4 regions of the Variovorax sp. LARHSF232 genome follow, and region 4 is predicted to be linked to each of the others. Evidence: predicted binding sites of a transcription regulator. Region 4 holds the regulator's gene; each other region holds the start of a gene.
The links. The regulator LexA, encoded in region 4, represses DNA repair genes until DNA is damaged. The targets are predictions, from matches to a motif close to ACTGTATNNNNATACAGT.
Positions count from the first base shown of each region.

Region 1 (7,573 bases), on a different contig from region 4:
GTTGATGTAGATCGACATGACTCGTTTTCCTTAGGCTTTGACCGCTGCCACGACCTTCTGGGCCGCTTCCGCCATCGTGTCGGCGCTGATGATGGGCAGGCCCGAATCGGCCAGCATCTTCTTGCCCAGTTCTTCGTTGGTGCCCTTCATGCGCACGACCAGCGGCACTTGCAGGTTCACCGCCTTGCACGCGGCGATCACGCCGGTGGCGATGGTGTCGCACTTCATGATGCCGCCGAAGATGTTGACCAGGATGCCCTGGACGTTCTTGTTCTTCAGCATGATCTTGAAGGCCTCGGTCACCTTCTCGGGGGTGGCACCGCCGCCCACGTCCAGGAAGTTGGCCGGCTCGCCGCCGAACAGCTTGATGGTGTCCATGGTGGCCATGGCCAGGCCGGCGCCGTTCACCAGGCAGCCGATGTTGCCGTCCAGGCTGATGTAGGCCAGGTCGAACTTGCTGGCTTCGACTTCGGCCGGGTCTTCTTCATCGAGGTCGCGCAGGGCGACGATCTCGGGGTGGCGGAACAGGGCGTTGGAGTCGAAGTTGAACTTGGCGTCCAGGGCGACCAAGTTGCCCTTGGAGTCGCAGTTCAGCGGGTTGATTTCAACCAGCGAAGCGTCCGTGTCCATGTAGCACTTGTAGAGCTTGGCGAACAGGTCCACGGCCTGGTCCACCGAAGCGTCGGACAGGCCGATGGCAGCGGCGATCTTTTTCGACTGCTCGGCGGTGATGCCGGTCAGCGGGTCGATCATCTCGGTCATGATCTTCTCGGGCGTGGAGTGGGCCACTTCCTCGATGTCCATGCCGCCTTCGCTCGAAGCGATCACGGCGACCTTCTGAGTGGCGCGGTCGGTGACCAGCGAAACGTAGAGTTCGTTCTTGATGTCGGCGCCGTCTTCGATGTACAGGCGGCGCACCTTCTGGCCTTCGGGGCCGGTCTGGTGCGTCTTGAGCTGCATGCCCAGAATGTCGCCGGCCAGCTTTTTGACGTCATCGATGCTCTTGGCGACCTTGACGCCGCCGCCCTTGCCACGGCCACCGGCGTGGATCTGGGCCTTGACGACCCACACGGGGCCGCCGAGCTTCTGGGCGGCCTCGACCGCCTCCTGAACCGTGAATGCCGGGATGCCGCGGGGTACGGGCACGCCGAACTTGGCAAGGATTTCCTTGCCTTGGTACTCGTGAATCTTCATGAGGAAATCTCTCTCGGGCGGAGGTTGGACAGGGGAGCTGTTGGTGCTGTTGTCCGCGGGCCACTGCGCAGATGAGGCGTGGGCGAAGGACAGCCAGGAACTGTATCATGTTGCGCTGCACCATCCCGGGGCGCCCGCCTGCGGGAACCACGTAGCTTTCCCGCTTGAACTTCACACGAAAGTAAGCCATGGCCAAGGTCTTCATCGACGGCGAAGCCGGCACCACCGGTCTGCAAATCCGCGAGCGGCTGGAGAAGATGCGCGGCGAGGTCGAACTCGTCAGCATCGCGCCCGAATTGCGCAAGGATGTGGCCGCCAAGCGCGATCTGATGGCCGGGGTCGACCTGGTGGTGCTGTGCCTGCACGACGATGCGGCGCGCGAATCGGTGGCGCTCATCGACGAGCTGTCCGGCAAGAAGCCCAAGATCATCGACGCCTCGACCGCGCACCGCGTGGCGCCCGGTTGGGTGTTCGGCTTTCCGGAGCTGGTGGAAGGCCACGCCAAGGCGGTGGCCAGCGCACCGCGCGTGGCCAACCCGGGCTGCTATGCCACCGGCGCCATCGCCATCGTGCGTCCGCTGGTCGATGCGGGCATCCTGCCGGCCGATGCCGCCATCAGCCTGCCCTCGGTCAGCGGCTACTCGGGGGGTGGCCGCACCATGATCGAGGCCTACGAAGGCGGCCAGGCGCCGGCCTACGAAACCTATGCACTGGGCCTCAAGCACAAGCACATTCCCGAAATCATGAAGTACACGGGCCTCACCATGCGGCCGGTCTTCATTCCCTCGGTGGGCAACTTCAAGCAAGGCATGCTGGTCAATCTGCCGCTGCATCTGGATCTGCTGCCGGGCAGGCCCAAGGCGGGCGACCTGCACGATGCGCTGGCCTCGCATTACGCCAAGAGCAACACGCCCGAGCAGTTCGTGAAGGTGCTGCCGCCCACCGAAGACGGCAAGCTCGATCCGCTGGGCCTGAACGACACCAACGTGCTGGAGCTGCGCGTGTTCCCCAACGAAGACCACCGCCACGCGGTCGTCATCGCCCGGCTGGACAACCTGGGCAAGGGCGCCAGCGGCGCCGCGGTGCAGAACCTGAAGCTGATGCTGGGGCTGTGAGCCAGCGGGCTAATCGTCCTCGGCGTCGAATGCGCCGCGGATGACCCGGCTGACCGCCGCCGCGGCAAATCCGCGCGCCAGCAGGAAGCGCGTTTGACGCGCCCGCTCGGCGGGACTCTCCGGCGGGGTGCCGAAGCGGCGCCGCCAGACCTCCCGGGCACGCTCGACCTCGGTGGCCTGCAATTGCTCGAGCGCACCGGCGATGGCTTCGGGCGCAACGCCTTTTTGCTGCAGCTCCTGCCGCACCCGCAGCGTGCCCAGCCGCTTTGCGCGCTGGTGCAGCACCGACTGCACGACCCGCGCCTCGCTGATGAAGTCGCGGGCGGCGAGTTCATCCAGCGCTTGCGCCAGGGTGCCGGGCTCTTCTTCGTACTTGGCCAGCTTGCGCTCCAGCTCGGCGCGCGAGTGCTCGCGCTGCGCCAGCAGGCGCAGCGCGCGGCCTTTGAGGGAAGGAGCGTCGAATGCCATGTCGGTTCCAGGGCCCGCGACAGAGCGGGCGACCTCGCAACTTGAAGCCGGCGGCTTACTTGTCGCCCTTGTCCGACTTGTCGGCCTTCTCAGCCTTCTCGGCCTTCTCGGCCTTCTCGGCTGCCTTGTCCGCCTTCGAGGGCTTGGCGGCAGCGGGGGCGGCTTCTCCGGTGGCGTCCGCTGCCAGCAGCGGGATGCCCAGCGAATCGCGCACCTTGTTCTCGATCTCGTGCGCCAGCGCGGGGTTCTCGCGCAGGAATTCGCGGGCGTTGTCGCGGCCCTGGCCGATCTTCTCGCCGTTGTAGGCGTACCAGGCGCCGGACTTCTCGACGATGCGGTTGTTGACGCCCATGTCGATGACCTCGCCCTCGCGCGAGATGCCCTCGCCGAACAGGATGTCGAACTCGGCCGTCTTGAAGGGCGGGCTGACCTTGTTCTTCACCACCTTGACCCGGGTCTCGTTGCCGATGGCTTCTTCGCCCTTCTTGATGGTGCCGATACGGCGGATGTCCAGCCGCACCGAGGCGTAGAACTTCAGCGCATTGCCGCCGGTGGTGGTTTCGGGGCTGCCGAACATCACGCCGATCTTCATGCGGATCTGGTTGATGAAGATGACCATGCAATTGGTCTTCTTGATGGTGGCGGTGAGCTTGCGCAGCGCCTGGCTCATCAGGCGCGCCTGCAGGCCGGGCAAGGCGTCACCCATCTCGCCTTCGATTTCGGCCTTGGGCGTGAGCGCGGCGACCGAGTCGATCACGATCAGGTCGACGGCACCGGAGCGCACCAGCGAATCGACGATTTCCAGGGCCTGCTCGCCGGTGTCGGGCTGGCTGATCAGCAGGTCGGACAGGTTCACGCCGAGCTTCTGTGCGTACTGCACGTCCAGCGCATGCTCGGCGTCGACGAAGGCGCAGGTGCCGGCCTGGCGCTGCATCTCGGCGATGACCTGCAGGGTGAGGGTGGTCTTGCCCGAAGATTCCGGGCCGTAGATTTCGATGACGCGGCCGCGTGGCAGGCCACCGACGCCCAGGGCGATGTCCAGGCCCAGCGAGCCGGTGGAGACGACCTGGATGTCTTCCAGCGCCTCGCCTTCGCCCAGCCGCATGATCGTGCCCTTGCCGAACTGCTTTTCGATCTGGGCCAGCGCGGCTTGCAAGGCCTTGGCTTTTTCACTGTTGGCGTTGGCGATGCTGGCACCCTTGACGACTGCGTCCATATGGAAATCTCCTTGAAAAATCAACAGGTTGAGTATTCTTCATCGACCTGTTTCAAATCACAGGCTGGATGCTTGAACAGTAGTGTACGGGGCTGTACGGGCGAGTAAAGCTCAAAATTGGTCAGTTTGCTTTACCATCTGAGCCATGCCCGAATACGATGCTTGGCGCCAGACCCACCTGGGCCGGCTGCTCGGCCATGCCATGCGCCGCTTCGACGATCGCGTGCTCACGTTGATGGCACACGACGTCGAGGTGCCCTTGGCGCTGTCCAACCTGGCGGCGCGCGCGCAGATCAGCGCCGCCCATATCCACATCACGCGCCACCTATCGCGCGGCGGCTCGCGCTTGAGCGAGCTGGCCGGGCGGGCCGGCATGAGCAAGCAGGCCATGGGCACGCTGGTGGACCAGTGCGAGGCCTGGGGCCTGGTCACGCGCGGCCCCGATCCGCTCGACGCGCGGGCCCGCCAAGTGCAATTCACCGCCGACGGCCTGGCCTGGCTGGAGGCCTTCCGCCGCGCGGTCGCCCAGGCCGAACGCGAGTTTCGCGCCAGCGTCGGCAACGAAGTTGCCACCGTGGTGGCGTTGGGGCTGGAAGCCTATGCCGGCGATGCCGGCCGACCGGCCTGACGCAGGCCGCCGCGCCGACTCCTAGAATCTGGAAAGAATTGGAGACAATCATGCGCATTCTGATTGCCGAAGACGACCAGGTGCTGGCCGACGCCCTGTTGCGCAGCCTGCGCACCTCGGGCGCAGCCGTGGACCACGTCGCAAGCGGCACCCAGGCCGACGCCGCGCTGCTGACCAACAGCGAATTCGATCTCCTGATCCTGGACCTGGGCCTGCCCGGCTTGCATGGCCTGGAGATCCTCAAGCGTCTGCGCGCTCGCGGTTCGCAGCTGCCGGTGCTGGTGCTCACCGCCGCCGACAGCGTGGAAGAACGCGTCAAGGGCCTGGACTACGGCGCCGACGACTACATGGCCAAGCCCTTTTCGCTGCAGGAGCTGGAGGCGCGGGTGCGCGCCCTCACGCGGCGCGGCATGGGCGCCACCAGCAACGCCATCCGGCACGGCCCGCTGGTCTACGACCAGGCGGGGCGCGTGGCCACCATCGATGGCAAGATGATCGAGCTGTCGGCGCGCGAACTGGGTTTGCTCGAGGTGCTGCTGCAGCGCGCCGGCCGGCTGGTCAGCAAGGACCAGTTGGTCGAGCGGCTGTGCGAATGGGGCGAGGAAGTGAGCCTCAACGCGATCGAGGTCTACATCCACCGCCTGCGCAAGAAGATCGAGAAGGGCCCGATCCGCATCGCCACGGTGCGGGGGCTGGGCTATTGCCTGGAAAAAATCCAGTCGTAGCCTGCCGTTGGCCCCCTGAACAGATTCCCCGGACCCACATTTGAGACTCTTCCAACGCGGCCAGCGCTCGCTCTTCGGCGAGATCCTCGACTGGATGCTCACGCCGCTTCTGCTGCTGGTGCCGGTAAGCATTGGCGTCACCTGGCTGGTGGCGCAGGGCATTGCCAACCGGCCCTTCGACCGGGCGCTCGAGTTCAATGCGCTGACGCTGGCCAAGATGGTCACCCTGGAGCAGGGGCTGGTGCATTTCCAACTGCCGCAAGCGGCCGGCGAGATCCTGCGGGCGGACGGCACCGACCGCGTCTACTACCAGGTGCTGGGCGCCGACAAGCGCCTGTTGAGCGGCGATGCCGAGGTGCCGCCGCCCGAGGACGAGGAAGACCCGGGTGTCGTGCTGCTGCGCGACGACAAGCTGCGCGGCGACCTGGTCCGCGTAGCCAGCACCTGGATCGAGTTGCCACAACCCGACGGCCCGCCGCTGAAGGTGTTGGTGCAGATCGCCGAGACGCGCGAAAAGCAGCAGGTGCTGGCGGCTGAGATCATCAAGGGCGTGCTGCTGCCGCAGTTCGCCATCCTGCCGCTGGCCATTCTCTTGATCTGGCTGGCGCTGGTGCGCGGCATCAAGCCGCTGTCGGACTTGGAGGACCGCATCCGCGAGCGCCGGCCCGACGACCTGAGCCCGTTGGACGACAGCGCGGTGCCGGTCGAGGTGGCACCGCTGGTGATGTCGGTCAACGGCCTCTTGTCCAAGCTGAAGGACTCTCTGGCGACGCAAAAGCGCTTCCTGGCCGATGCCGCGCACCAGCTCAAGACGCCGCTGGCGGGCCTGCGCATGCAGGCCGACCTGGCGCAGCGCGAGGGCGCCAACGCCGACGAGCTCAAGCAGTCGCTCAAGCAGATCGGGCGCTCCAGCATGCGCGCCACCCACACGGTGAACCAGTTGCTGGCCCTGGCCCGCGCCGAGGGCGGTGGTGGCGCGCTGGCGGCGCAAAATTGCGACCTGGCGCGCCTGACCATCGAGGTGGTGCGCGAGGCCGTGCCGCGCGCCATGGACAAGGCGCTGGACCTGGGCTATGACGGCCACCAGCCCGGCGCACCGGGCGTGCAGCTGGAGGGCCATCCAACCTTGCTCAAGGAGCTGATCCGCAACCTGGTGGACAACGCCATTGCCTACACGCCCTCATCGCCCGAGCAGCCTGGCGTGATCACCGCGCGCGTGCTGGGCGACCCCTTCGGCCACGTGCTGGTGCTGCAGGTGGAGGACTCGGGCCCGGGCATTTCCGAGGGGGAGCGCGAGCTGGTGTTCGAGCCCTTCTACCGCGTGCTGGGCAACGAGGCCGACGGCTCGGGCCTGGGCCTGCCGATCGTGCGGGAGATTGCGCGCCGGCACGACGCCATCGTGACGCACGAAGAAGCGCATCCCGGCAAGAAGCCGCCGGGCTCGCGCTTCAGCGTGCGCTTTGAGGCGAAGCGCTCGCGGGCCTGATCTGAAGCGCCTCGGGCCGCACCTGCTGCGACAGGCGCTGCGGCTCGCGCTCGCTGAAGGACGCCGGCAGCAGCCCGAAGGCGGCCAGCCCGCCCTGGGTCCAGGCAAAGTACAGGCCGTTGGCCAGCACGAGAGCGAGCAGCAGGATGCGCACGGTCTTGTTCTTTCGCTTCGATCAACAAGCAGCGCGCGGGCGCACGCTGACTTCTGAACTGGTGATGGACGTCATGCCGGCGGCCGTATGCACGAGCAGTTCGCCGGTCCAGCCCACGCCTTCGCATCGGCCGCTGGTGCCGTCGCTCAGCTGCACCTCGCGCCCGCGCAGGGCGTCGCGCGCGGCAAAGCGTTCGGCCAGGGGCGCGAAGCCGGTGTCGGCAAATTCCAGAACCGTCTGCAGCAAGGGGGCCGCAATCTGCAACAGGGCACCGGGCGCGCTCGCCTGCGGGCGCCATTCGCGCAGGCAGGCCGGCGGGGTGCTCATGCCCTGTGCGTCGCGCCGGCCGATGTTGAGGCCGGTGCCGATCACCACATAGCGCCCGGCCGTCGCGTCCGCAGTGGAAGCCTCGCCCTGGGAGATGGCGGTTTCGATCAGGATGCCGCCCAGCTTGCGATCTTGCAGCCACAGGTCGTTGGGCCACTTGAGCGCCAGCCCGGCACGGGCACCCGGATCCAGCGCCTCGGCCACCGCCACGCCGACCGCCAGCGACAGCCCCGACCAGTCGCGCGGCGCCAGCGGCAGGC
Region 1 is NZ_JBIXJS010000002.1:361,393-368,965, reverse strand. Features, by position in the region: gene sucD (succinate--CoA ligase subunit alpha) at 1-18, opposite strand, end outside; gene sucC (ADP-forming succinate--CoA ligase subunit beta) at 31-1,194, opposite strand; gene argC (N-acetyl-gamma-glutamyl-phosphate reductase) at 1,383-2,309, shown strand; gene recX (recombination regulator RecX) at 2,319-2,777, opposite strand; gene recA (recombinase RecA) at 2,833-3,993, opposite strand; gene ACIPRI_RS07145 (MarR family winged helix-turn-helix transcriptional regulator) at 4,139-4,621, shown strand; gene ACIPRI_RS07140 (response regulator) at 4,672-5,346, shown strand; gene ACIPRI_RS07135 (sensor histidine kinase N-terminal domain-containing protein) at 5,387-6,832, shown strand; gene ACIPRI_RS07130 (sporulation protein) at 6,795-6,986, opposite strand; gene ACIPRI_RS07125 (biotin--[acetyl-CoA-carboxylase] ligase) at 7,008-7,573, opposite strand, start outside.
Region 1: the regulator LexA is predicted to act here: its motif matches at 4,057-4,074, upstream of recA (recombinase RecA).

Region 2 (7,573 bases), on a different contig from region 4:
GTCGGCTACATGGCCTACAACACGCAGAAGAAGCCTTTCGACGACGTGCGCGTGCGCAAGGCGATCAACATGGCGATCAACAAGAAGGCCATCATCGACGGCGTCTACCTCACCGCCGGCGTGGCCGCCAAGAACCCGATCCCGCCCACCCTGTGGTCTTACAACGATGCGGTGAAGGACGATGCCTACGATCCCGAGCGCGCCAAGAAGCTGCTGGCCGAAGCGGGCCACCCGAGCGGCTTCAGCACCGACCTGTGGGCCATGCCGGTGCAGCGCCCCTACAACCCCAACGCCAAGCGCATCGCCGAGCTGATGCAGGCCGATCTGGCCAAGGTGGGCGTGAAGGCCGAGATCAAGACCTTCGAGTGGGGTGAGTACCGCAAGCGCATGCAGGCCGGCGAGCACCAGATGGGCATGCTGGGCTGGACCGGCGACAACGGCGATCCGGACAACTTCCTCTACACCCTGCTGGGCTGTGCCTCGGCGCAGTCGGTGAGCGGCTCCAACGTGGCCAAGTTCTGCCACCAGCCCTATGAAGAGCTGGTGCTCAAGGCCAAGAGCGCGCCCAAGCAGGCCGAGCGCGAGGCGCTGTACAAGAAGGCGCAGGTGATCTTCAAGGAGCAGGCGCCCTGGTTCACCATCGCCCACGCCGTGCAGCTCAAGCCGGTGCGCAACGAAGTGGTGGACTTCAAGCTGAGCCCCTTCGGCCGCCACACCTTCTACGGCGTGGACATCAAGGACAGCAAGTAAGAGTAAGCCCGCCGGGCTTTCCTGAAAAGCACGTGACCACCGCCATCCTCAGCGCTCTGCCGCAGGAGCAGGCGGGCCTGGCCGTGCAGCTGCAGGATCTGGAAGTCGTGCGCTATGCGGCGCGCGACTTCCACGTCGGGCGCTGGCATGGGCGCCCTGTGCTGTTCGCGCTGTCGCGCATCGGCAAGGTGGCCGCGGCCACCACCGCGGCCGCGTTGATCGAGCGCTTTGGTGCCAGGCGTATCGTCTTCACCGGGTTGGCTGGCGGCCTGCATCCTGATGTGAAGGTGGGCGACACCGTGATCGGCAGCGAATTCCTGCAGCACGACATGGATGCCTCGCCGCTCTTTCCGCGCTACGAGGTGCCGCTTTACGGCCGTGCACGCTTTGCCGCCGATCTCGAATTGACGGCGCTGCTGCTCGCAGCGGCGCGCAGTCTTGGCGCCGCCGATATGATCGACCCCGCCACGTGTCGACGCTTCGGACTGGCCGCGCCGCGCATTCACCATGGCTTGCTGATCAGCGGCGACCGCTTCGTCACGCGCGCCGACGAGGCGCAGCAGTTGCGCAGCGCTCTGCCCGATGCGCTAGCGGTGGAAATGGAAGCTGCTGCCGTGGCCCAGGTCTGCCACGACCATGGCGTGCCCTTTGCCGCCGTGCGCAATATCTCGGACCGCGCCGATGAACAGGCGCACGTCGACTTCCCGGCCTACCTCGAAGAAGTGGCCGGCGTGCAGGCGCGCGCCTTGATCGGCACCTTGCTGCCCCTGCTGCCGCCTTGATGCTTCGGTGAGGGTGCGCACCTGCCCCAGCAGGCTGAGCGCTTCTGCGGCATGATTTGCGGCGCTCATCGCGCCGCCAGCTTCATCCCCACGAGAGGTCCAGCCCATGAACACTGCAGCTGCAGCCAGCCCTTCCTCCTCTTCGGCCGAGGCCGCCCGCTTCGGCAGTGGCCAGGCGGTGCGCCGGCTGGAAGACGAGGCCCTGCTGGCCGGCAAGGGCCGCTACACGGACGACGTGCGGGTCGAAGGGCAATTGCACGTGGCCTTCGTGCGCTCGCCCTATCCGCATGCGCGCGTCGTCTCGGTGGACACGGCCGGCGCTGCCGCCATGCCCGGCGTGGCCAAGGTCTTCACCGGCGCCGATCTGCTGGCGACCGGCGTCAAGCCCATTCCTGGCGTTGCGGGCTTTCGACGCGCCGACGGCAACCCCGCCGCCACGCCGCCGCGCCACGCGCTGGCGCATGAGCGGGTGCGCTACGTGGGCGAGTGCGTGGCGGCCGTGCTGGCCGACACCTTGCAGCAGGCGCGCGATGCCGCCGAAGCCGTGTTCGTCGAGTACGAGGAACTGCCGATGGTGGTCGATCCGGCGCAGGCGCTGGAACCCGGCGCGCCGCTGCTGTGCGAGGGCTTGCCCGACAACATTTCGGCCGAGATGCGCCACGGCGACGCTGCCGCCGCAGCCGCCGCGTTCGCCCAGGCCGCGCATGTGGTGAAGCTCCCGATCCGCCACCAGCGCCTGGCGGCCGTCACCATCGAGCCGCGCTCGGTGCAGGCGCAGTTCGATGCGGCGAGCGGCCGCACCACCATCCGCATGAGCACCCAGATGCCTTCGGCCGTGCGCAACACCATCGCCGGCGAGATGCTGGGCATCGCGCCGGAAGAACTGCGCGTGGTGGTGGGCGACGTGGGCGGGGGCTTCGGCATGAAGACCGGGCTGTATCCGGAAGACGCGCTGGTCGCCATTGCCGCGCGCAGCCTGCGGCGGCCGGTGAAATGGATTGCCGAGCGCAGCGAGGAGTTCGTTTCTTCCACCCATGGCCGCGACGTCGATGCGCAGGCCGAACTGGCGCTGGCCGCCGACGGCAGGATCCTGGCGCTGCGCGTGCACACGCTGGCGAATGTGGGCGCCTACCCCAGCGCCGCCGGCGTCGCCATCCAGCTCCTGATCGGCCCCTGGGTGCAGACCAGCGTCTACGACATCCAGACCATCGATTTCCACTTCAAGGCGGTGATGACCAACACCGCGCCCACCGGCCCCTACCGCGGCGCCGGCCGGCCCGAGGCCATCTTCAACATCGAGCGGCTGATGGACGAGGCGGCGCGCCAGAGCGGCATCGACCGCCTCGAATTGCGCCGGCGAAACTTCATCCGCCCCGAGCAGATGCCCTACAAGAACCCGATGGAGCAGGTCTACGACAGCGGGCGCTTCGAGCACGTGATGGACCAGGCGCTGCAGCTGGCCGATTGGACCGGCTTCGAGGCGCGCGCCGCCGAGTCGAGGCGCCGCGGCAAGCAGCGCGGCCTGGGCATCTCGACCTTTCTGGAATGGACCGGCGGCAACGTGTTCGAGGAGCGCGTGACCGTCGCCGTTTTGCCGCAAGAGGGTGTGATCGAGGTGTTCTCCGCCGTCAATGCGATGGGGCAGGGCATCGCCACCTCGCTGGCGCAACTGGTGGTCGATGCCTTCGGCGTTCCCATCGAGAAGGTGCGCGTGGTGCTGGGCGATACCGACCGCGGCAACGGCTTCGGCAGCGCCGGTTCGCGCTCGCTTTTTACTGGCGGCTCGGCGGTGCGGATCGGCTCCGAGCGCACCATCGAGCAGGCACGCGGTCTGGCCGCCAAGGAGTTCGAGGCCGCGCCACAAGACGTGCAGTACGCCGCCGGCCGCTTCAGCGTGGCCGGCACCGACCTGGCCATCGACCTGTTCGAGTTGGCGGCACGCCAGCCCGAGCAGCGCATCTTCATGGATTCGACCAGCACTGTCGCCGGCCCCAGTTGGCCCAACGGCTGCCACATCAGCGAGGTGGAAGTCGACCTGTCTACCGGCGAGGTCGACGTCGTTGCCTACGCGTCAGTCAACGACGTCGGCCGCGTGGTCAACCCGATGATCGTGCGCGGCCAGCTCGACGGCGGCGCGGTGCAGGGCATTGGCCAGGCGCTGTTGGAGCAGGTCGTGTACGACCGCGACACCGGCCAGCTGGTGACCGGAAGCCTGATGGACTACGCCTTGCCCAAGTCCTCCGGCTCGCCCGATTTCAAGACCGAGATGGACCCGTCCACGCCTTGTCTCAACAACCCGCTGGGCGTGAAGGGCGTGGGCGAACTGGGCACCATCGGCGCCACGCCTTCGGTCGTGAACGCCGTGGCCGATGCGCTGGCGCGTGCCGGCCACGCCGACAAAGCGCCGCGCCTGCAGATGCCGGTGACCGGGGCCAGCCTGTGGGCGCTGCTGGCTACTTGAGCCAACCCCTTCTGCGGAAATACCACATGGGGATCAGCGCGCTGGCGACCATCAGGACCAGGGCGAAGGGATAGCCCATGCGCCAATTCAGCTCCGGCATGATCTGGAAGTTCATGCCGTAGACGCTGGCGATCAAGGTCGGCGGCAGCAATGCCACACTCGCCACCGAGAAGATCTTGATGGTCTTGTTCTGGTTGATGTTGATGAAACCGACCGTCGCATCCATCAGGAAGTTGATCTTGTCGAACAGGAAGGCCGTGTGGTTGTCCAGCGATTCGATGTCGCGCAACAGCTGGCGCGCATCCTCGAACTGCTCGGCATTGAGCATGCGGCTGCGCATCATGAAGCTGACGGCGCGGCGCGTGTCCATCACGTTGCGGCGGATGCGGCCGTTCAGGTCTTCCTGGCGCGCGATGGCACCCAGCACTTCGCCGGCCAGCTCGTCGGTCACGTTTTCCGACAGCACCTTCTTGCCGGCCATCTCCAGTTCGTCGTAGATGGCTTCCAGCGTGTCGGCCGAGTATTCGGCGTCGGCGTCGAAGAGCTTGAGCAGCACCTCCTTGGCGTCCTCGATCAGCCCCGGTGCGCGGCGTGCGCGCATGCGCAGCAGGCGGAATACGGGCACGTCTTCGTCGTGGATCGAGAACAGCACGCCGCGGCTGCGCAGTTCGGTGTTGTGCTGGTTCAGGATGAAGGCCACGCGCACCGAGCGCGGGTCTTCTTCGTCGGCGATCAGGAAGTCGCTGCGGATGTGCAGTTCGCCGTTGTCTTCCTCATAGAAGCGCGCGGACTCCTCGATGTCCTCGTCCATCGCGTCTTCCGGGATGGACAGGCCGTAGTACTGCTTGATCCAGCGCTTTTCTTCCAAGGTGGGCGACTCGAGGTCGACCCAGATCGGCTGGAATTTGGAAAGCTCTTCGAGCGCCTCGATCTCTTCCTGGACGAGGCGGCCGTTGGCCAGCGTGAAGATGTTGAGCATGGGCTCACTCCCTGATGAATGACGACGGACGGATTGGCGTGTGGTGGGGCGCTTTCAACAGACCCCTGTCACCCATCCAATAAGCCGGACGGCTGTCAGCAGGGAGTTGAAAGCTGCCGAGACGGGCAGGTTTCCAAGGCCGTAGCTCCTTCAAGATTTCGACGGGCGCGATTATGTCATCGGGCTCCACGCGGCACGCGCTTCGGGTTGCCGTCGCGCGGCCACCAGCTGGATGGATGTACAGTTCGGGGCACTTCGCCATGTCCGCCCTTCTTGAAGATTCCACCCGCCGCCTGCAGGACGCCCTGGCCGGCCTCAATGCCGACCAGCGCGAGGCCGTGCTGCACGGCGTCGACACCGAAGCACAAGCCGATCCGCGCCCCCTGCTGATCGTGGCCGGCGCCGGTTCCGGCAAGACCAGCACCCTGGCGCACCGCGTCGCCTGCCTCGTTGCCAAGGGCGCCGACCCGCAGCGCCTGCTGCTGCTGACCTTCTCGCGCCGGGCCGCGCAGGAGATGTCGCAGCGCGCCGGACATGTGCTGGCCAAGGTGCTCGGGCTGGGCTCCCAGACCCCGCCTTCGCTGCCCTGGGCGGGCACCTTTCATGGCATCGGCGCCCGCTTGCTGCGCGACTACGCGGCGCAGATCGGCCTTTCCGAGAACTTCACCATCCACGACCGGGGCGATGCCGAGGACCTGATGGGACTGGTGCGGCACGAACTGGGGTTGACGGGCACCGAGAAGCGCTTTCCGCTCAAGAGCACCTGCCTGTCGATTTATTCGCGCGTGGTCAACACCCAGGGCAGCCTGCACGAGGTGCTGGCCCAGGCCTTTCCCTGGTGCGCCGAATGGGAAGAGCCGCTCAAGCGCCTGTTCGGTGCCTATGTGGAAGCCAAGGGCGCGCAGAACGTGCTGGACTACGACGACCTGTTGCTGGGTTGGCACGAGATGATGGCCGAGCCCACCCTGGCAGCCCAACTGGGCGGACGCTTCGACCATGTGCTGGTCGACGAATACCAGGACACGAATCGTCTGCAGGCCGCCATCCTGCAGCGCCTCAAGCCCGACGGCTGCGGCCTCACGGCGGTGGGCGACGACGCGCAGTCCATCTATTCTTTTCGCGGCGCGACGGTGCGCAACATCCTGGACTTTCCGGCGCAGTTTGGCGCACCGGCGCGCATCGTCACGCTGGAGCGCAACTACCGCTCGACCCAGCCGATCCTGGACGTATCGAACACGCTGATCGCGGGCGCCGGCGAGCGCCATGCCAAGCGCCTGTGGACCGACAAGCCATCGGCCGGACGGCCGCAGCTGGTGCTGGTGCCGGACGAGGCCCAGCAGGCGCGCTGGGTGGCCGACCGGGTGCTGGCGCACCGCGAGGGTGGGCTTCGGCTGAAATCGCAGGCGGTGCTGTTTCGCACCTCCAGCCACAGCGCCGCGCTGGAGCTGGAACTGGCGCGGCGCAATATCCCCTTCGTCAAGTTCGGCGGCCTCAAATTTCTCGAGGCCTCGCATGTGAAGGACCTGCTGGCGCTGCTGCGCTTTGCACAAAACCCCAAGGGGCGGCAGGCCGGTTTCCGGGTGGTGCAGCTCATCCCGGGCATCGGCCCCGTCACGGCCACGCGCCTCTTGGACGCCATGGACACCGCGAGCGATCCGGGCGCCGCCCTGCAGTCCTTTGCCGTGCCATCCGGGGCGCGTGAGCAGTGGGTCGAGTTTGCCGCCGTCTATGCCGGCTTGCGCAACGGGCAAGCGGCCTGGCCGGCCGATGCCGAGCTGGCGCTGCGCTGGTACCTGCCGCACCTCGAGCGCTTGCACGAAGACGCGGCGGTGCGCCGTGCCGACGTCGAGCAGCTGGTGCGCCTGGCAGCAGGCTACGCCAGCCGGGAAGCCTTCCTGGCCGAGCTCACCCTGGATCCGCCCGACGCCACCAGCGACCGCTCCGGGCCGCCGCTGCTGGACGAGGACTACCTGATCCTTTCCACCATCCACTCGGCCAAGGGGCAGGAGTGGAGCTCGGTGCATGTGCTCAATGTGGTGGACGGCTGCATGCCGTCGGACCTGGCGACGGGCAGCGCCGAAGAGATCGAGGAGGAGCGGCGCCTCTTGTACGTCGCGATGACCCGGGCGCGCGATCATCTGCACTTGCTGGTGCCGCAGCGCTTCTATGTGACGCAGCAGTCGGCCCGCGGCGACCGCCATCTGTATGCAGGCCGCACGCGCTTCATCCCCGCGCAGGACGCCAAGGCGTTCGAAGAGGTGGTGTGGCCGCCGCCGCCCGAGCGGCCGCCGGCGGTGCCGCCGCCCCAGGCGGCCATCGACCTGCGCAACCGGCTGCGGGCGGCTTGGCGTTAAGGCCTGGGAGCAGGCCTTGGGCTGGAAATCATCGAGCCGGACGACTTTGCCACCAATCGAAACGTAAAGATATGGTCACAAATATCGAGTAGCGCGACGCGGGGTCAAGCATTGCTTTTCGCTGCAGGGGCGGGCATAGTGAATCCGACCCCTCGCAGTTCTCTCCCTTCCCCTCCCCCCGAAACTCCCCTTTTTCCCGTCGATGCCACCCGGTTCCCCGGGCGGTGTCATTTCCCCAACCGTCAAT
Region 2 is NZ_JBIXJS010000002.1:576,352-583,924, forward strand. Features, by position in the region: gene ACIPRI_RS08070 (ABC transporter substrate-binding protein) at 1-750, shown strand, start outside; gene ACIPRI_RS08075 (5'-methylthioadenosine/adenosylhomocysteine nucleosidase) at 783-1,532, shown strand; gene ACIPRI_RS08080 (xanthine dehydrogenase family protein molybdopterin-binding subunit) at 1,639-3,993, shown strand; gene corA (magnesium/cobalt transporter CorA) at 3,986-4,972, opposite strand; gene ACIPRI_RS08090 (ATP-dependent helicase) at 5,233-7,326, shown strand.
Region 2: the regulator LexA is predicted to act here: its motif matches at 5,200-5,217, upstream of ACIPRI_RS08090 (ATP-dependent helicase).

Region 3 (7,573 bases), on a different contig from region 4:
ATGCACCAGCGCGGCGGGTCTTGCGGCGTGGCGCCCGCGATGCGCGCCCGCAGGGCGAGGCCACGCCAGGCGATGCGGCCGGCGCGCGTCATCTCGCGCGCCACGCGCTCGACCAGCGCCTCGTGCGCGGTCATCACCGCGCGGTTATCGACCAGGGTGCCGGCAATGCGCGCGATGCCGGCATCGGTCACGCGCAGGGTCTCGTGGCCGTGGGCGGTGCGCACGCGTTCCAGCAGGCCGGCAGCCAATAGCTCGACCTCGATGCTGTCGCAGCAGGGCCAGCCGGCGGAGCGATACATCTCGCGCAGGCGGCGGGCGTGCAGGCGGCCGAGGGGGATCTCCGAAGACATGTGCAAAGGGTATCGAAAAGCTAGGGCCTGTTCACACGACAGGCCCTAGTGAAAGTCGCGGCTCTTGCTGTTCTCGGCCAGCCGTCCCAGGAGATGCGTCAAATCCTTGAAGCCGGTGGCCAGCACGTGGCGCACCTCGCCGCCGCTGTCGACGTCGCGCTGCCAGGTGCCCTGCACTGCCAGGAGCTTGGCCTTGAGCAGCGGCTCGCGCCACTCCTCGGCCACCCGCTCCCAGACGATCACGTTGATGTTGCCGGTCTCGTCTTCCAGGGTGACGAACATGGTGTTGTTGGCGGTCTGCGGGCGCTGGCGGCCCATCACGATGCCGCAGGCGCGCACCATCTGGCCGCTTTTCAGGTCGCGCAACTGCGCCGCGCTTGAAAGGCGCATGCGCGCCAGGCGCGGGCGCAGCAGCGCGAGCGGATGGCGCCGCAGGGTGAAGCCCAGCGAGGCGTAGTCGCCGACGATCTCCTCGCCCTCGGGCGCGGCCGGCAGTTCCAGCGTCTGTTCGTGAATCGGCACGCCCTTGAGCAGGGCCGGTGCGCGGCCTCCCATGCCACGGGTGGCGGTGGCGTCCCAGACCTGCTGGCGCCGGTGGCCGGAGAGCGAAACCAGCGCATCGGCCGCTGCCAGCGCGCCCATGTCGCGTGCATCGAGCTCGGCGCGCAGGGCCAGGTCTTCGGTGCTGGCAAAGGGCATCTGGACGCGGGCTTGGACGATGCGCTCGGCGCCGGCTTCGCTGAGGCTGCCGACGCGGCGCAGGCCCAGGCGCACGGCCGGCTGCGGCGCATTGCCACGGCGCTTCGCAAAGCGCGCGTCGGCGACGAGCGCCAAGGCAGCGGGCTCCAGGGTGCAATCGAGTTCGCTGTGCAGCACATCCACCGGCCGCACCTCCACCCCGTGGCGGCGCGCGTCCTGCACCAGTTGCGAGGGCGAGTAAAAGCCCATGGGCTGCGAGTCGAGCAAGGCTGCCAGGAAGCAGGCCGGCTCGTGCAGCTTGATCCAGGCGCTGACGTAGACCAGCAGCGCAAAACTGGCCGCATGGCTTTCCGGAAAGCCGTATTCGCCGAAGCCCAGGATCTGCTGGAAGATGCCCTCGGCAAAGTCGGGCGCATAGCCGCGATCGATCATGCCCTGCACCAGCGGGCCGTAGAACTTCTCGATGCCGCCCTTGCGCTTCCAGGCCGCCATCGAGCGGCGCAGACGGTCGGCCTGATCGGCCGTGAAGGCGGCGGCGATCATCGCGATCTGCATCACCTGCTCCTGGAAGATGGGCACGCCCAGCGTGCGTTCCAGCGCCGGCTTGAGCGCGGGGTACGGGTAGTCGACCTCGCCACCCTTGCGCAGGATCTCGCGCTTTTTCAGATAGGGATGCACCATGCCGCCCTGAATGGGGCCGGGGCGCACGATGGCGACCTCGATCACCAGGTCTTCATAGGTGCGCGGCTTCAGGCGCGGCAGCATCGACATCTGGGCGCGGCTCTCGATCTGGAACACGCCGATGGTGTCGGCGTCGCAGATCATGTCGAACACCTTCTCCTCGCCCTGCGGGATCTGGTACATGGCCAGCGGCGTGTTGCGCCAGTGCGCACGCAGGTCGAGCGCGCGCCGGATCGCGCTAAGCATGCCCAGCGCCAGCACGTCGACCTTGAGCATGCCCATGGCTTCCAGGTCGTCCTTTTCCCACTGGATGATGGAGCGATCCTTCATGGCTGCGTTCTCCACCGGCACCAGCCGCGTGAGGCGCGATTGGGTCAGCACGAAGCCGCCCACATGCTGGCTCAAGTGCCGCGGAAAGCCCTTGAGCGTTTGCGTGAGCTCGATCCACTGCACGAGCTTGAAGGCGTCTTGCGTCACGCCGCAGCGCTCCTGCGCCTCTTGCAGGCGCTCGGCCATCACCTTGTCGCTGAACCAGTAGTGGTCCTTGGCGAACTCGTCGACCAGGCGCGCGTCCACGTCCAGCGCCTTGCCCACGTCGCGCAGGGCACTGCGCGATCGATAGCAGATCACCACCGCGGCGATGGCGGCGCGCTCGCGGCCGTACTTCTCGTAGATGTACTGGATCACCTCTTCGCGCCGCTGGTGCTCGAAGTCGACGTCGATGTCCGGCGGCTCGCGCCGCTCGCGGCTCATGAAGCGCTCGAACAGGAGGTTGCCGGTCTCCGGATTGATGGCGGTGATGCCCAGGCAGAAGCACACCGCCGAATTGGCCGAGGAGCCGCGGCCCTGGCACAGGATCTTCTTGCTCTTGGCAAAGGCCACGATGTCTTCCACCGTGAGGAAAAACATCTCGTAATTCATGTCGCAGATGAGCGTGAGCTCGTGCTCGAGCTGCTTGCCCACCTTGGGCGGGATGCCGCCCGGAAACTTCTCATTCGCACCCGCCCAGGTCTTGCGTGCCAGGCTCTGGGCCGGCGTCTCGCCGCCGGCGACGGTTTCCAGCGGGTACTTGTAGTGCTCGCGGATCACGTCCAGGTTGAAATGGCAGCGCTGCGCCACCACGGCCGTGTGGGCCAGCAATTCAGGTGGGTAGAGCTGGGCCAGGCGCATGCGCGCGCGCAGGTGCCGTTCGCCATTGCCCTGCAGCGCAAAGCCGCATTCGGCCACGCTCTTGCCTTCGCGCACGGCGCTGACCACGTCCTGCAAAGGCTTGCGCGAGCGCAGGTGCATGTGCACGTCGCCGCTGGCGATGAGCGGCACGTCCGTCTTTTCGCCGGCGCGCTGCAGGGTGGCGAGCCACAGGTCGTCGTCGAACTCGTTGAACAGCTCGACCGCCAGCCACAGCTGAGGGCCGAAGCGCTGCCGGGCGCGCGTGAGATCGGCGCACAGCAGGTCTTCGAAATCCGCTGACGGGCCGCCCGGCGAACGCTTGGGCGCCAGCAGGATCTCGCAATGCGTCAGCGAGGCGAGGTCGCTCTCGTCCCAGCTCACGTGGTACTCGCCCTTGGGCGCGCGCACAAAGCAACCTTCGCCCTGAAGGGCTTCGGTACTCGTCTTGGGAGCGGCCCGGCGACTCGTGCGGGCGGCAGTGATGAACTCGCACAGGTTGCCCCAGCCTTCGAGGTCATGCACCAGCGCCACCAGCCGGAATCTGCCGAAGTCGAACTCGCTGCCGGGCAGGAAGCGAAAGCCTTCGTTGCGCGGCTGTGGCGCTGCTTCGGGATGCGCCTTGTCGTGCTCGTCCAGGGCTTCGAGCAATTCGCGCAGGCCCACATGGGCGCGCACCACGCCGGCCACCGAGCATTCATCGGTGAGGGCCAGGGCCGAGTAGCCCAGGCGGTAAGCGCGTTCGATCAACTCTTCCGGATGCGAGGCGCCGCGCTGGAAGCTGAAGTTGGACAGGCAATGCAGCTCGGCATAGGCCGGCAGCGCAGGCGGCGGCCTGGGTGCCGGCTGCTGCCGTGGCGGCGGCGACGGCCGGCGCGGCAGCGCGATCACCTTGGGCGGGCGGCGCGGGGGGCGTTGTTCAGGCATAGACGCCTTGCAGGAACCAGCGTGCTGGCTCTTCCGTCAACCAGGCCGAAGACCGCTCGCGAAAGACCCACACCAGGCCCGCACCAGGACTCTCGGCAATGAAGTAGTCGCGCACCGCCAGCTGGCCTTCATTCCACCAGCCGGCCTCCACCCGCTGCGGGCCGACCAGCCGGGCCAGGCGCCCCTGGTAGTGCGGCTGGCCCTCGCGAACTTCCAGCGGCAGCGGCTCGCGCAGCAGCCAGGGGGGATAGAGGGCACCCGATTGCTGTTGCTGCTGTTGCTGCTGCGCCTCGGATCTGGCCGGCGCCTTCCTGCCCGCTCGCGCAGCGGACGATGCGGCCAGCGCGGCGCGCCTCCAGCTTTGCATGCGCTCGGGCCGGTGGTCGGCCTGGGCCACCGGCATCAGCACCTGGTCCGGGCCCAGGCGGGCGCCGAGGCGTTCGACCAGCTCGTGCAGCTTGTCGCCCTTGCGGTTGTCCTCGGGCAGGAAGCTGGTGCTGGCGCCGGCCCAGGGCACGGTTTCGAGCGAACGCAGTGCAATCCAGTTGGCCGGCGCGCCCAGCCGGGTCAGCGCCAGGCGTTCGCTCAGCAGGCGGCGCAGGTGCGCCATGTCCTGCGTGGGCTGGGCGGTGCGCACGGCGATCTGCTCCTGGCGCGGCAGGTCGACGCCGTTGTAGCGCTTGAGGTCGAGCGTCCATTGCAGCTCCAGCGCCAGCACGCCGCGCTGGCGAGCGCGTAGCCAGATCTGCAGGCTGGCCAGCAAGCGGTTGGCCGACCACAGCAGCTCGGAGGCGTTGTCGGCCAGCGCGGGCAGCTCCAGCTTCTGCTCGAACAGGTCGGGCAGTTGCAGCCAGCGGTGCTGTTCGGGCACCCGGCCCCAGGCCGCATCGAGCGCGTCGCGCAGGCCGGTACCGAAGCGCCGCACCAGCCCGCCGCGCGGCAGGGCATCGACATCGCCCCAGCTGCGGCAGCCCATGCGGGCCAGCAGTTCGAGGTGCTCGCGGGCGGCGCTCAAGGTGTCCAACGGCAGGCCGGCAGGCCAATCAGGCGTTGGCCGCTGGCCACGCGCAAACAGGCGCAGCCGCGCCAGCGCGACCAGGCTGGTGGCGCCATGGGCCTGCTGGATGCGGGTGCCGGCCACCGGGTTGAGCCGCGCCAGTTCGCGCATCAGCGCAAGCCGACCACCCCACAGGCGCTCGCAGGCCGAAACCTCCAGCAGCAGGGCTTCGTCCAGCCAGGCAACGCGCGGCGTGAACTGCAAGGCCCACCAGCCCAGCGCTTCCATGCTGGGCAAGGCGAGATCCGGCGGCCGCCGGGCCGCCCCAAGGCCGCCGGCGGCCCCCTCGGGGGGCAGCGAGGACACGCAGTGCCGAGCGTGGGGGTCAGGCAACCAGCGCAAGGCGATCCAGTGCATGGATGCCCTCCTTCATAGGCAAAGGCTGCGCCTCGATGCGCACCACCGCCGCCGCGCCCTCCACCACTGCACCGCCCACCTGCTGCTGGCGCGCCTTGCGGCGCAGCTGGCTGGCGGCCAGCAAGGCGGCCAGGCGCTCGCTGCGTGCCGGCAAGGTGAGCGGAGCGGCCAGCGGTGGGCCGCGGCGCTTGAGGATGCGGATGTCCATGTGCTGCGGCCCGGCATCGGACAGCGCCAGGCGCAACCGCGCCGGCGAAGCCGATTGCGCCGCCGATTCGGGCCGGAACACGAAGAGCAGCGCCTCATGCTGCGCCGCCGCCAGCTGCAGCCGGCGCAACTCGCCCACCCGGGCGCGCGGCAGCCAGGCCAGCACGGCAGCCACCTCGGCGCAGCGCAGGGCCTGCTCGCAGGCCCACAGGCGCGCGGCCGGGGCCTCGCAGCGGATCCACAGCAGGGCCTCGGGCGGCAATCCGCCGGCCGCCAGGGCCGGGGCAAAGGGTTCGTAGGGCGCACCGATCAGGGCCACTGGCGCGCTCTTCTTCTGCTGCACCACTTGCGCCAGCGCCGGCAGCAGCAGTTGCCAGGCATGCGCCTGCGGCTGGGCCTGCAGCAACTCGGTCAGCGCGCCCACCGGCCAGCCGCCACCGGGCAATTGCGCATCGAGCGCGGCATGGCCGGTGGGCAGGGCCGCGGCGTCGGCCGCGCCCAACTCGTCACCGCGCCAGATCGGTTGGCCGGCGGGAGCGACGTAAGCGGCGGAGAGGGAGAGAAGGCCCATGATGGAAGAATAACTGTATTTTTATACAGTCTTTTCGTCCATCATCAAAGTTGATTAGCACTTCTGACAGAGTGATTTCTTCACATTCGAACACCTTGTCTCAATTTTGAGAACTTTGCACATACTTGTTTTGGATTGTTACCCAGACCTATCCTGAACCAGCCTGACGCACGTCGCCAGGTCGGACAAAAGCTCAATCGATTCAGCAATTCGCAGGTTCCAACCAGGAGGTCCCTTCATGACAGTCCTTTCCCATACGCAACTCGCTTCCTTCGTGCGCACGGCCAGTGCCGTCGCTGCGCTGGCGGTCCTGGCCGCCTGCCACTCCAGCGGCAAGCTGCAAAGCGATCTTGGCGGCACCAGCGGTGGCCCCCCCGGCGGCATCTCCGCGGATGGTGGTAGCGGTAGCGGCAGTGGCGGTGGCGGTGGAGGCACCACCGTCGGCGGTGGCGGCTCGGGCGGCGGCTCCGGTGGTGGCTCGGGCGGTGGCAATGGTGGCGGCACCGGCGGCGAAACCCTCAAGCCCTCGGCCACCGGCCAGATCGTCGGCGGCGTCGGCGAAACCGTGAGCGGCGTCGGCAACGCCGTGTCGGGTGTGGGGCAGAACACTCCGGCGGGCGGCGTCATCGCCAACGCGGGCAACACCATCGACAAGGTCGGCGACGCCGTCAGCGGCGGGCTGGGCCAGCTCGGCAAGAGCACCGATCCGGTCGGCGGCACCCTGGGCGGCCTGCCGCCGGTGGTGGTGGGCGCCGGCCAGACGGTGTCCAGCGCCGGCGCGCTGGTCACGACCGTGGGCCAGCAAACGCCGCTCAGTCCCGTGACCTCGACCGCAGGCGGCCTGGTGGACAAGGTGGGTGACACCGTCGTCGGCGTGGGCGGCAAGCTGCAGACGGTGACCGACAACCCGGCGGTGCGCCAGGTCACCACCGGGCTCAACAGCCAGGTGATCGTTCCGATCGACCGCACCCTGACGGCCACCACGCAGCAGCTGGGCGATAGCACGGGCCTGGGCGTGCCTGTGGCCGGCGTGACCAGCCAGGTCGGCGGGGCTCTACAGGGCAACCAGCTCACCTCGGGCCTGGGCGACTCGGTCACCGCGGCCGGCGGCCTGCTGACCAGCGGCAGCGGCGCCGGTGCGGGCGGCGGGCTCACCCCGGTGGTGGGTTCGATCACCGCAGGCCTGGGTGTCGGTGCCGGCGCGGGTGCCAGCATCGGCAGCGGCGGCATCGCAGCCGGTGCCGGCGTGGGGGCAGGCGCAGGGATCAGCGTGGGCTCCTTGGGTGGCTTGAGCACCGCCACGGCGCCGGTCACCACGGCCCTGGCACCTGTGACCGCGGGCCTGGCTCCTGTGACGACGGCCTTGGCTCCGGTGACCACGGTGCTGGCGCCGGTCACCACCGCCATCGCCCCCATCACGTCGCCCGTGGCCACCGCACTGGCCCCGGTCACGACGGCCATCGCGCCGGTGACGGCCCCCGTCACCACGGCCTTGAGCGGCGGCACCAGCACGGGCGGCACCGGCAGCACGACGACCCTGGTCAACAACACCCTGAA
Region 3 is NZ_JBIXJS010000009.1:149,128-156,700, reverse strand. Features, by position in the region: gene ACIPRI_RS21345 (hypothetical protein) at 1-350, opposite strand, end outside; gene ACIPRI_RS21340 (error-prone DNA polymerase) at 396-3,824, opposite strand; gene ACIPRI_RS21335 (DNA polymerase Y family protein) at 3,817-5,238, opposite strand; gene imuA (translesion DNA synthesis-associated protein ImuA) at 5,207-6,016, opposite strand; gene ACIPRI_RS21325 (collagen-like triple helix repeat-containing protein) at 6,255-7,573, shown strand, end outside.
Region 3: the regulator LexA is predicted to act here: its motif matches at 6,029-6,046, upstream of imuA (translesion DNA synthesis-associated protein ImuA).

Region 4 (7,573 bases):
ATGCCGGCCGCGTAGATGTCCGGGCCCAGCGCGTTGCGTTGCGAGGGGTTGGACAGCAGCAGCAGCATGGTGCCGTCTTGCGTGCTGCTCTTGAGTTGTGCAGTCATGTCGTGTTTGCCTTCGGGTTTCAGTCTTCGACGTGGGTGAGGCTCAGGCCCAGCGCGCCGCGGCGGCGCAGCCAGGGGCTGGGGCGATAGCGCGGGTCGCCATACACCGTCTGCAGGTTGAACAGCACCTCCAGCATGTTGGTCGGGCCATAGAGGTCGCCCATGGCGAGTGGGCCTTGCGGATAGCCCAGGCCCAGGCGCACGGCGGTTTCCAGATCGGACGGCGAGCAGACCTGCTGCTGGCACATGTCCGAGGCGATATTGACGATGGTCGCCAGCACCCGCTGGGTGACGAAGCCGCCGGAGTCGCGGATCACGCTCACCGCCTTGCCATCGCGCGCGAACAGCGCATGCGCCGCCTCGCGCATGTCGCGCCGCGTGGCCGGCGTGCCGGCCAGCACGCGGCGCTTGGTGGCGGCGTCGTCGACCAGCATGTCGATGCCCACCGTGCGGGTGGCGTCCATGCGGTCGACCGCGGCCACCGTGGTGACGTCGAAGCCCAGCGGCGCCACCAGGATCAGCGCGGCAGGCGAGGGCGTGGGGCCGGTCTCGATGTGGGCGCCCAGCTGATGCACCAGGCGCAGCAGTTCCGGCCGGCGGGCCGCGCGCGGCGAAACCCAGACCGGCGGCAGCGTCTCGAGCACCGGCGCCGGCGCCTCGGCCGCGACCTGGGCTGCGCCATCCACATAGCGGTAGAAGCCTTCACCCGTCTTGCGGCCCAGGGCACCTGCCGCCAGGCGTTGGGCGGTGATCACGCTGGGGCGAAAGCGCGGCTCCTCGTAGTACTGGTGGTAGATCGACTCCATCACCGGATGCGAGACGTCCAGTGCCGTCAGGTCCATCAGTTCGAAGGGGCCGAGGCGAAAGCCGGCCTGGTCCTTCAGGATGCGATCGATGGTGGCGAAGTCGGCCACGCCTTCGGAAACGATGCGCAGCGCCTCGGTGCCGTAGCCGCGGCCTGCATGGTTGACGATGAAGCCCGGCGTGTCCTGCGTGTGCACCGCGCTGTGGCCCATCTGCACCGCGTAGGCGGCCAGGCGCTCGCACAGTGCGCGCTCGGTCTTGAAGCCGGCCACGACCTCGACCACCTTCATCAGCGGCACCGGGTTGAAGAAGTGGTAGCCGGCAAAGCGCTCGGGCCGCGCCAGGCCGGCCGCGATGGCCGTCACCGACAGCGACGAGGTATTGGTCGCGAGCACTGCCGACGGCGAAACCACCGACTCGAGTTCGTGGAACAGGGCGCGCTTGATCTCCAGGTTCTCGACCACCGCCTCGATCACCAGGTCGCAGGACGCCAGCGCCTGCATCGAGTCGACGGCATGCAGGCGCGTCACCAGGGCGGCCTGGGTGACGGCATCCAGCTTCCCTTTTTCCTCGAGCTTGGCCCATTGGGCAGTGACGGCCTCCAGGCCGCGCTGGGCGGCGCCCGGCTGGTTGTCGACCAGCAGCACCTCGCTGCCGGCCTGCGCCGCGATCTGCGCGATGCCGCGTCCCATGGCGCCGGCGCCGATGACGCCGATTTTGGAAAAGGTCACTGTCATTTCGAATGTCTAGCTGTAGGTGGTAAGTTGTGGCTGCCGTGTCAAAATCTGTTTACTTTTTATTACGGTCTGCTCCCTTGCAAGCACTGCGTCCTTTCGTGGGTCTCCTTCTGCTCGGTGCTGCATTCCAATCCGTCGCCTTGACCATTGGCCGGCCGAGCGGCAACGCCTGGATTGGCAAGCCGCTCGAGCTGGTCGTCCCCCTGGCGCTGGATCGCAGCGACACGGGAGACGGCCTGTGCCTAGAAGCCGACGTGCGGCAAGGGGACATCCGGGTCGACGACAAGCGAGTGACCTTGTCGCTCGAGCCCGGTCCCAGCCCCGACACGCCGCGCGTGCGCTTGCGGACCACGCGCGCCATCGAGGAGCCGGTCGTCACCGTGACGCTCACTGCCGGTTGCGACATGAAGTCTACGCGCCAGTACGTGCTGCTGGCCGATTTGCCGGAGTCGCTGCCCGTCGCGGCGTCACCCGCGCGACCCGCCTTTCGGCCGGCGGCAAATGCGAGCGGCGCAGCACCGGACGCATCGGCTGCACTTCCGTCTCCGTCGCCGCGCCCGGCGCGCGTGGCGCAGGTGCCGGTGATGCCCAAGTCGCGCCCTGCCGCCGAAGCGGTGCCCAAGCCCCCGTCGCCCGCCCCCAGACCGGAAGCAGCTGCGGCGCCCGCGCCGGCCGGTGCGGCCAAGGAAGGCAAGCCTCGCCTGCAGGTGGAGCCGCTGTCGCCGGAGCCGGTGGCACAGGTGGCGGCGAAGCCGGCGCTGGCCAGCCCGCGGCCTGACGACCCGGCCGGGCGCGCCCAGGCCCAGGCACTGTCGCAACCGACGAGCGCTGCCACCGCCGAGCAGAGCCGGCGGGACGCCGAGCGCATGAAGGAGCTGGAGAGCGCCTTGGCCAGCGTGCGCGAGCAGTCGGCGCAGACACAGCGCCTGCTTCTGGAAATGCGTGCAGACCTGGCCCAGGCGCAGGCCAGCCGCTATCGCAACCCGCTGGTCTACGGACTGCTGGCCCTGATCGCATTGGCCCTGATTGCCCTGGCATTGCTCTGGCGCACCGCGCGCCGCGCCCGTGTGTCGGCGTGGTGGGGTGGCGCCGAAGAGCAGCGGCCGGGCGGCAGCGCGGCCCGGCCGGTACTGCCGCGCCGAGGCGAACTGATCGAAGAGGAGGACGAAGACGACGACGCCGGCAGTGCGGCGCCCGCCGATGTCTCCGGCCTGCGCTCCGCCCAGGGGCTGCGCGTCACCGCACTGCCGGCCGGCTTGGGCGCTTCGGCCTTCGATCGCGGCCAGGTACGGCAGGTCAATGCCGAGGAACTGTTCGACGTGCAGCAACAGTCGGAGTTCTTCGTTTCGCTGGGGCAGCACGAGCAGGCGATTGGCGTTCTGCGCGAACACATCGCTGCGAATCCCGGCACCAGCGCCCTGGCTTACCTGGATCTGTTGGGCGTACTGCATCTGCTGGGGCGCCGCGATGACTACACGACCCTGGCGCGAGAGTTTGGCTACAAGTTCAATGCGCAGGTGCCCGACTTCGAAAACTACAGCGCCGAGGGCCGCAGCCTTGAGCACTACCGGGACGCACTGGCGCGCATCATGGAGCAATGGCCGTCCCCGGGCACGGCGGAGCTGATCGAGGCGTTCGTTTTTCGCAAGCCCGGTTCGCATGACGAGAGCTTCGACCTGCCGGCCTACCAGGAACTGCTGCTGCTCTATGCGGTGGCGCGCGACCTGAGCGAATACGCAGGCCCCTGGGAGGCGCCGGCCCCGGCGCCGCCGTCAGCCGTTCGGCAGCGGGATAGCGGCGCGTCCGAGCGCGCCACCCAGCAAGAGACCGGGCCCATGCCTTACCTGAGCGAGGCGCCGGATGCGGCCAGCGCAGCGCAGCCCGTGCCGCCGCGGGAGATGCCCCCACTGGAGTTGGACCTGTCCGAGCTGGATCGGACCGCCTTCGAGACCTTGCCAGCGCCGATCGAGTCGCCTCAGGCGCAAAAGCCTGGCCCTTCGGTCGACCCCCATGTGATCGATTTCGATCCTTCCGATCCGGCCACCGACCGGGGCGACCTGCGTCCCCGGCATCTGGGCGTCAAGGTCTAGTCCAGTGGCGGCTGGCCGGCTGGCCGGCCGGCCGGTCAGCGGCGTACCTGCAACGCGCCCGGATTCACGATGTTGGTGGGGTTGCCCTTGATGAAGCTGACCACGTTGTCGAAAGCCTGACCGAAGTAGAGTTCGTAGCTCTCCTGCTCCACATAGCCGATGTGCGGCGTGCAGACGCAGTTCTCCAGGCGCAGCAAGGCGTGGCCCTGCAAAGGCGGCTCGCTCTCGAAGACGTCGATGGCGGCCATGCCCGGCCGGCCGCGGTTCAGCGCGGCAAGCAGTGCATCCTGCTCGACCAGTTCGGCGCGCGAGGTATTGACGAACAGGGCCGTGGGCTTCATGCGCGCCAGATCTTCCAGCCGCACAATGCTGCGGGTTTCGTCGGTGAGCCGAAGATGGATCGACAGCACGTCGGCGGAAGTGAACAGTGCCTCGCGGCTGCTGGCCACCTGGAAGCCGTCGGAGCGCGCCTTGGCACAGCTGGCGTCGCTGCCCCAGATCACCACTTGCATGCCGAAGGCCTGGCCATAGCGTGCCACCAGCTGGCCGATGCGGCCATAGCCCCAGATGCCCAGGGTCTTGCCCTTGAGCACCGAACCCAGGCCGAAGTTGGGCGGCATGGAGGCCGACTTGAGCCCCGATTGCTGCCAGGCGCCGTGCTTGAGGTTGCTGATGTATTGCGGCAGCCGGCGCATGGCGGCCATGATCAGGGCCCAGGTGAGTTCGGCCGGCGCCTGGGGCGAGCCGCTGCCCTCGGCCACGGCTACCCCGTGCTCGCTGCAGGCATTGATGTCGATGTGCGAGCCGGCGCGGCCGGTCTGCGAAATGAGCTTGAGCTTGGGCAGTTTCTCGATCAGTTGGCGCGAGATCTGGGTGCGTTCGCGGATCAGGACGATCACATCCGCGTCCTTCAGCCGCACTGAAAGTTGCCCGATGCCCTTGACCGTGTTGGTATAGACCTTGGCCGCGTAGGCATCGAGCTTCGACGCGCAGCGCAGCTTGCGCACCGCATCCTGGTAGTCGTCGAGAATCACAATATTCATGGCACGTGATTGTGCCTTGCGACCCGGTAACTACATGTTGTGCGGAGGCGGCGGAGCGCCCCGAATTCTTAGTGAATGCCGCCTACAGCGGGGCGCAGGCCATGCGCTTCAAGGGCGACCAGGCGGTCGAGTTCGGCGCAGACGTCAGCCATGCGGCCGGAGATCACCATGCGGCTTGCGTTGTGCGCGGCGCGGGGGTCGACCACGCGAATGACGCGCAGCGGCCGTGCGGTGTGGCCGGCACTTTCGGCTTTCTCGGCGCTGCCACGGGCGGCGCAGGCCGGCCGGATGGCCACATAGCGTAGATCGGAAGAGACACCGGCGCGGCGGCGGCGCGGCGCGATCCAGCGGCTGGCAAGCGCCTGCAGCGGCGAGATCAGGTCGGCAAGACTCAGAACAGCGATTCCCATGTGAACTCCAAAAGTGGCTTGAGGGTTGGACACAGGCAGGATTGCTTTCTCGGATTGAAGGGCCCGCGACAGGGTGATGGCCTTGCGCCATACGCCCGCCACCTGGCGCGGCCCCGGATGGCTACATGAGCATGGTGTTGCGGATCAGGCCGACAGCCAGGCCTTCGATCTCGAAGGGCTCGCCCGGCTGCACGATGATGGTCGGGTAGTCGGGGTTTTCGGCGTGCAGTTCGATCACTTGCTTGTTGCGCTTGAGGCGTTTAACGGTCACCTCATCACCCAGGCGCGCCACCACGATCTGGCCGTTGCGCGCCTCTTTGGTGGCTTGCACGGCCAGGAGGTCGCCGTCCATGATGCCGGCGTCGCGCATCGACATGCCGCGCACCTTGAGAAGATAGTCGGGCTGGCGCTGGAACAGGGTGCTCTCGACGTAGAAGGTCTGGTCCACGTGCTCTTGCGCCAGGATGGGCGAGCCCGCGGCGACGCGGCCTACCAATGGCAAGGCCAGTTGCGCCAAGCCGGGCAGCGGTAACGAATACTGGTTGTTGCGCGATTCGTTGATGGAACGCAGCGCATCGCCCTTGAGGCGGATGCCGCGCGAGGTGCCGCTCACCAGCTCGATGACGCCCTTGCGCGCCAGGGCCTGCAAATGCTCTTCGGCCGCATTGGCGGATTTGAAACCGAGCTCGGCCGCGATTTCGGCGCGCGTCGGGGGCGCACCGGTGCGGGCGATGGCCGCCTGAATCAAATCGAGGATTTGCTGTTGGCGGGCGGTAAGCTTGACGGGAAAGGGCAGGTTGAGCATGCGCTGAACTCCTAAGGATTCACCTTGGTTACTGGCTGCATATCCAGTAACTGTATTTTTAACCAGTTTTTCGGGATTGGCAAGCATGGGCGAAAAATTGCGCTCCGGCGACAGGCGTGTGCTGGTGCTGGGAACCGGCGGCACCGTCGCCGGCCGGGCCGCCAGCGCCGGCGACAACATCGGCTACGTGGCCGGGCAGGTCGGCGTGTCCGAGCTGCTGGCGGGCATCGAGGCGCCGGCGGGCATCGCGCTGGCCACCGAGCAGGTGGCGCAGGTCGACAGCAAGGATATGGAGTTCTCGATCTGGTGCGACCTGGCGCTGCGTTGCGCTCAGGTGCTGGCGGATCCCGCGGTGGCGGGCATCGTCATCACGCACGGCACCGACACCATCGAGGAGACGGCGTACTTCCTGCACTGCGTGCTGCCTTCGGACAAGCCGGTGGCATTGACCTGTGCGATGCGTCCCGCCACCGCGCTGTCGCCCGACGGTCCGCAGAACGTGCGCGACGCCATCGTGGTGGCGGCATCGCCGGGCGCGCGCGGCGTCAGCGTCGTGTGCGCCGGCACCGTCCATGGCGCGGCCGATGTGCAGAAGGTGCACACCTACCGGCTCGACCCCTTCAGCTCCGGCGACGCGGGGCCGGTGGCCTTCGTCGAAGAAGGGCAGTTGCGCATGGCCAAGGGCTGGCCAGCGGCCGGTCCGGCGATGGACGTCCTGCGGGAATTGGCGGCGGGCCGGGAAGCGCCGCGGGTGGAGATCGTGCTCAGCCACGCCGGCGCCCGCGGCCACCTGATCGACACCTTGCTGGCGGAGCGCGCCCGCGCTGTGCCCGGTGCGATTCAAGGCTTGGTGCTGGCCGCGACCGGCAACGGCACCCTGCATCACGAGATTGAAGGCGCGGCGGCGCGCGCCCAGGCGGCCGGGGTCGTGGTGTGGCGTGCCACGCGCTGCCTGGAGGGACGCATCCTGCCCAAGGCCGGCGATGCGATCCCTGATGCGGGCGCACTCAATCCGGTCAAGGCGCGCATCGCGCTGATGCTCGAACTGCTGCGCATCCACGGAAGCTGACGCGCCATGTTTGCCGCGCTGCAGACGCACGAATGGGCCTATCCGGCACTCGAGGCGCTGCATGTGCTGGGCATCGCGCTACTGCTGGGCAACCTGGTGGCGTTGGAGATGCGCGTTTTCGGGCGCGCCACTGCCATTCCGGTACAGGCTTTCGCTCGCCTGTCGCTCACCATCGCGCTGATCGGCTTTGCCCTGGCGGCCTGCACGGGACTGCTGATGTTCTCGACCCGGCCCGGCGAGCTGCTGGCCAACCGGTACTTCATCACCAAGATGACGCTGCTGGCCGCGGCTGGCGGCAACGCACTTTTCTTCCACCTGCGCGGCTCGCTGCGGCGCCTCGATTCCCTTGCAAGAGCCCAGATGTTGCTGTCCACTGGCATCTGGGTGGCGGTCGTGTTCTGCGGCCGCTGGATCGCCTACTGAGCCCCCAGGGGGCCGGGCCAGCCCGGCCCGCCCCCCCGCGGGGGATCAAGCAAAGTGGCAGAGCCACATTTGCTTGAGAGCTTGA
Region 4 is NZ_JBIXJS010000005.1:70,242-77,814, forward strand. Features, by position in the region: gene ACIPRI_RS14565 (oxepin-CoA hydrolase, alternative type) at 1-107, opposite strand, end outside; gene ACIPRI_RS14570 (3-hydroxyacyl-CoA dehydrogenase) at 128-1,648, opposite strand; gene ACIPRI_RS14575 (hypothetical protein) at 1,789-3,738, shown strand; gene ACIPRI_RS14580 (D-2-hydroxyacid dehydrogenase family protein) at 3,774-4,781, opposite strand; gene ACIPRI_RS14585 (hypothetical protein) at 4,850-5,191, opposite strand; gene lexA (transcriptional repressor LexA) at 5,313-5,996, opposite strand; gene ACIPRI_RS14595 (asparaginase) at 6,082-7,065, shown strand; gene ACIPRI_RS14600 (hypothetical protein) at 7,072-7,488, shown strand.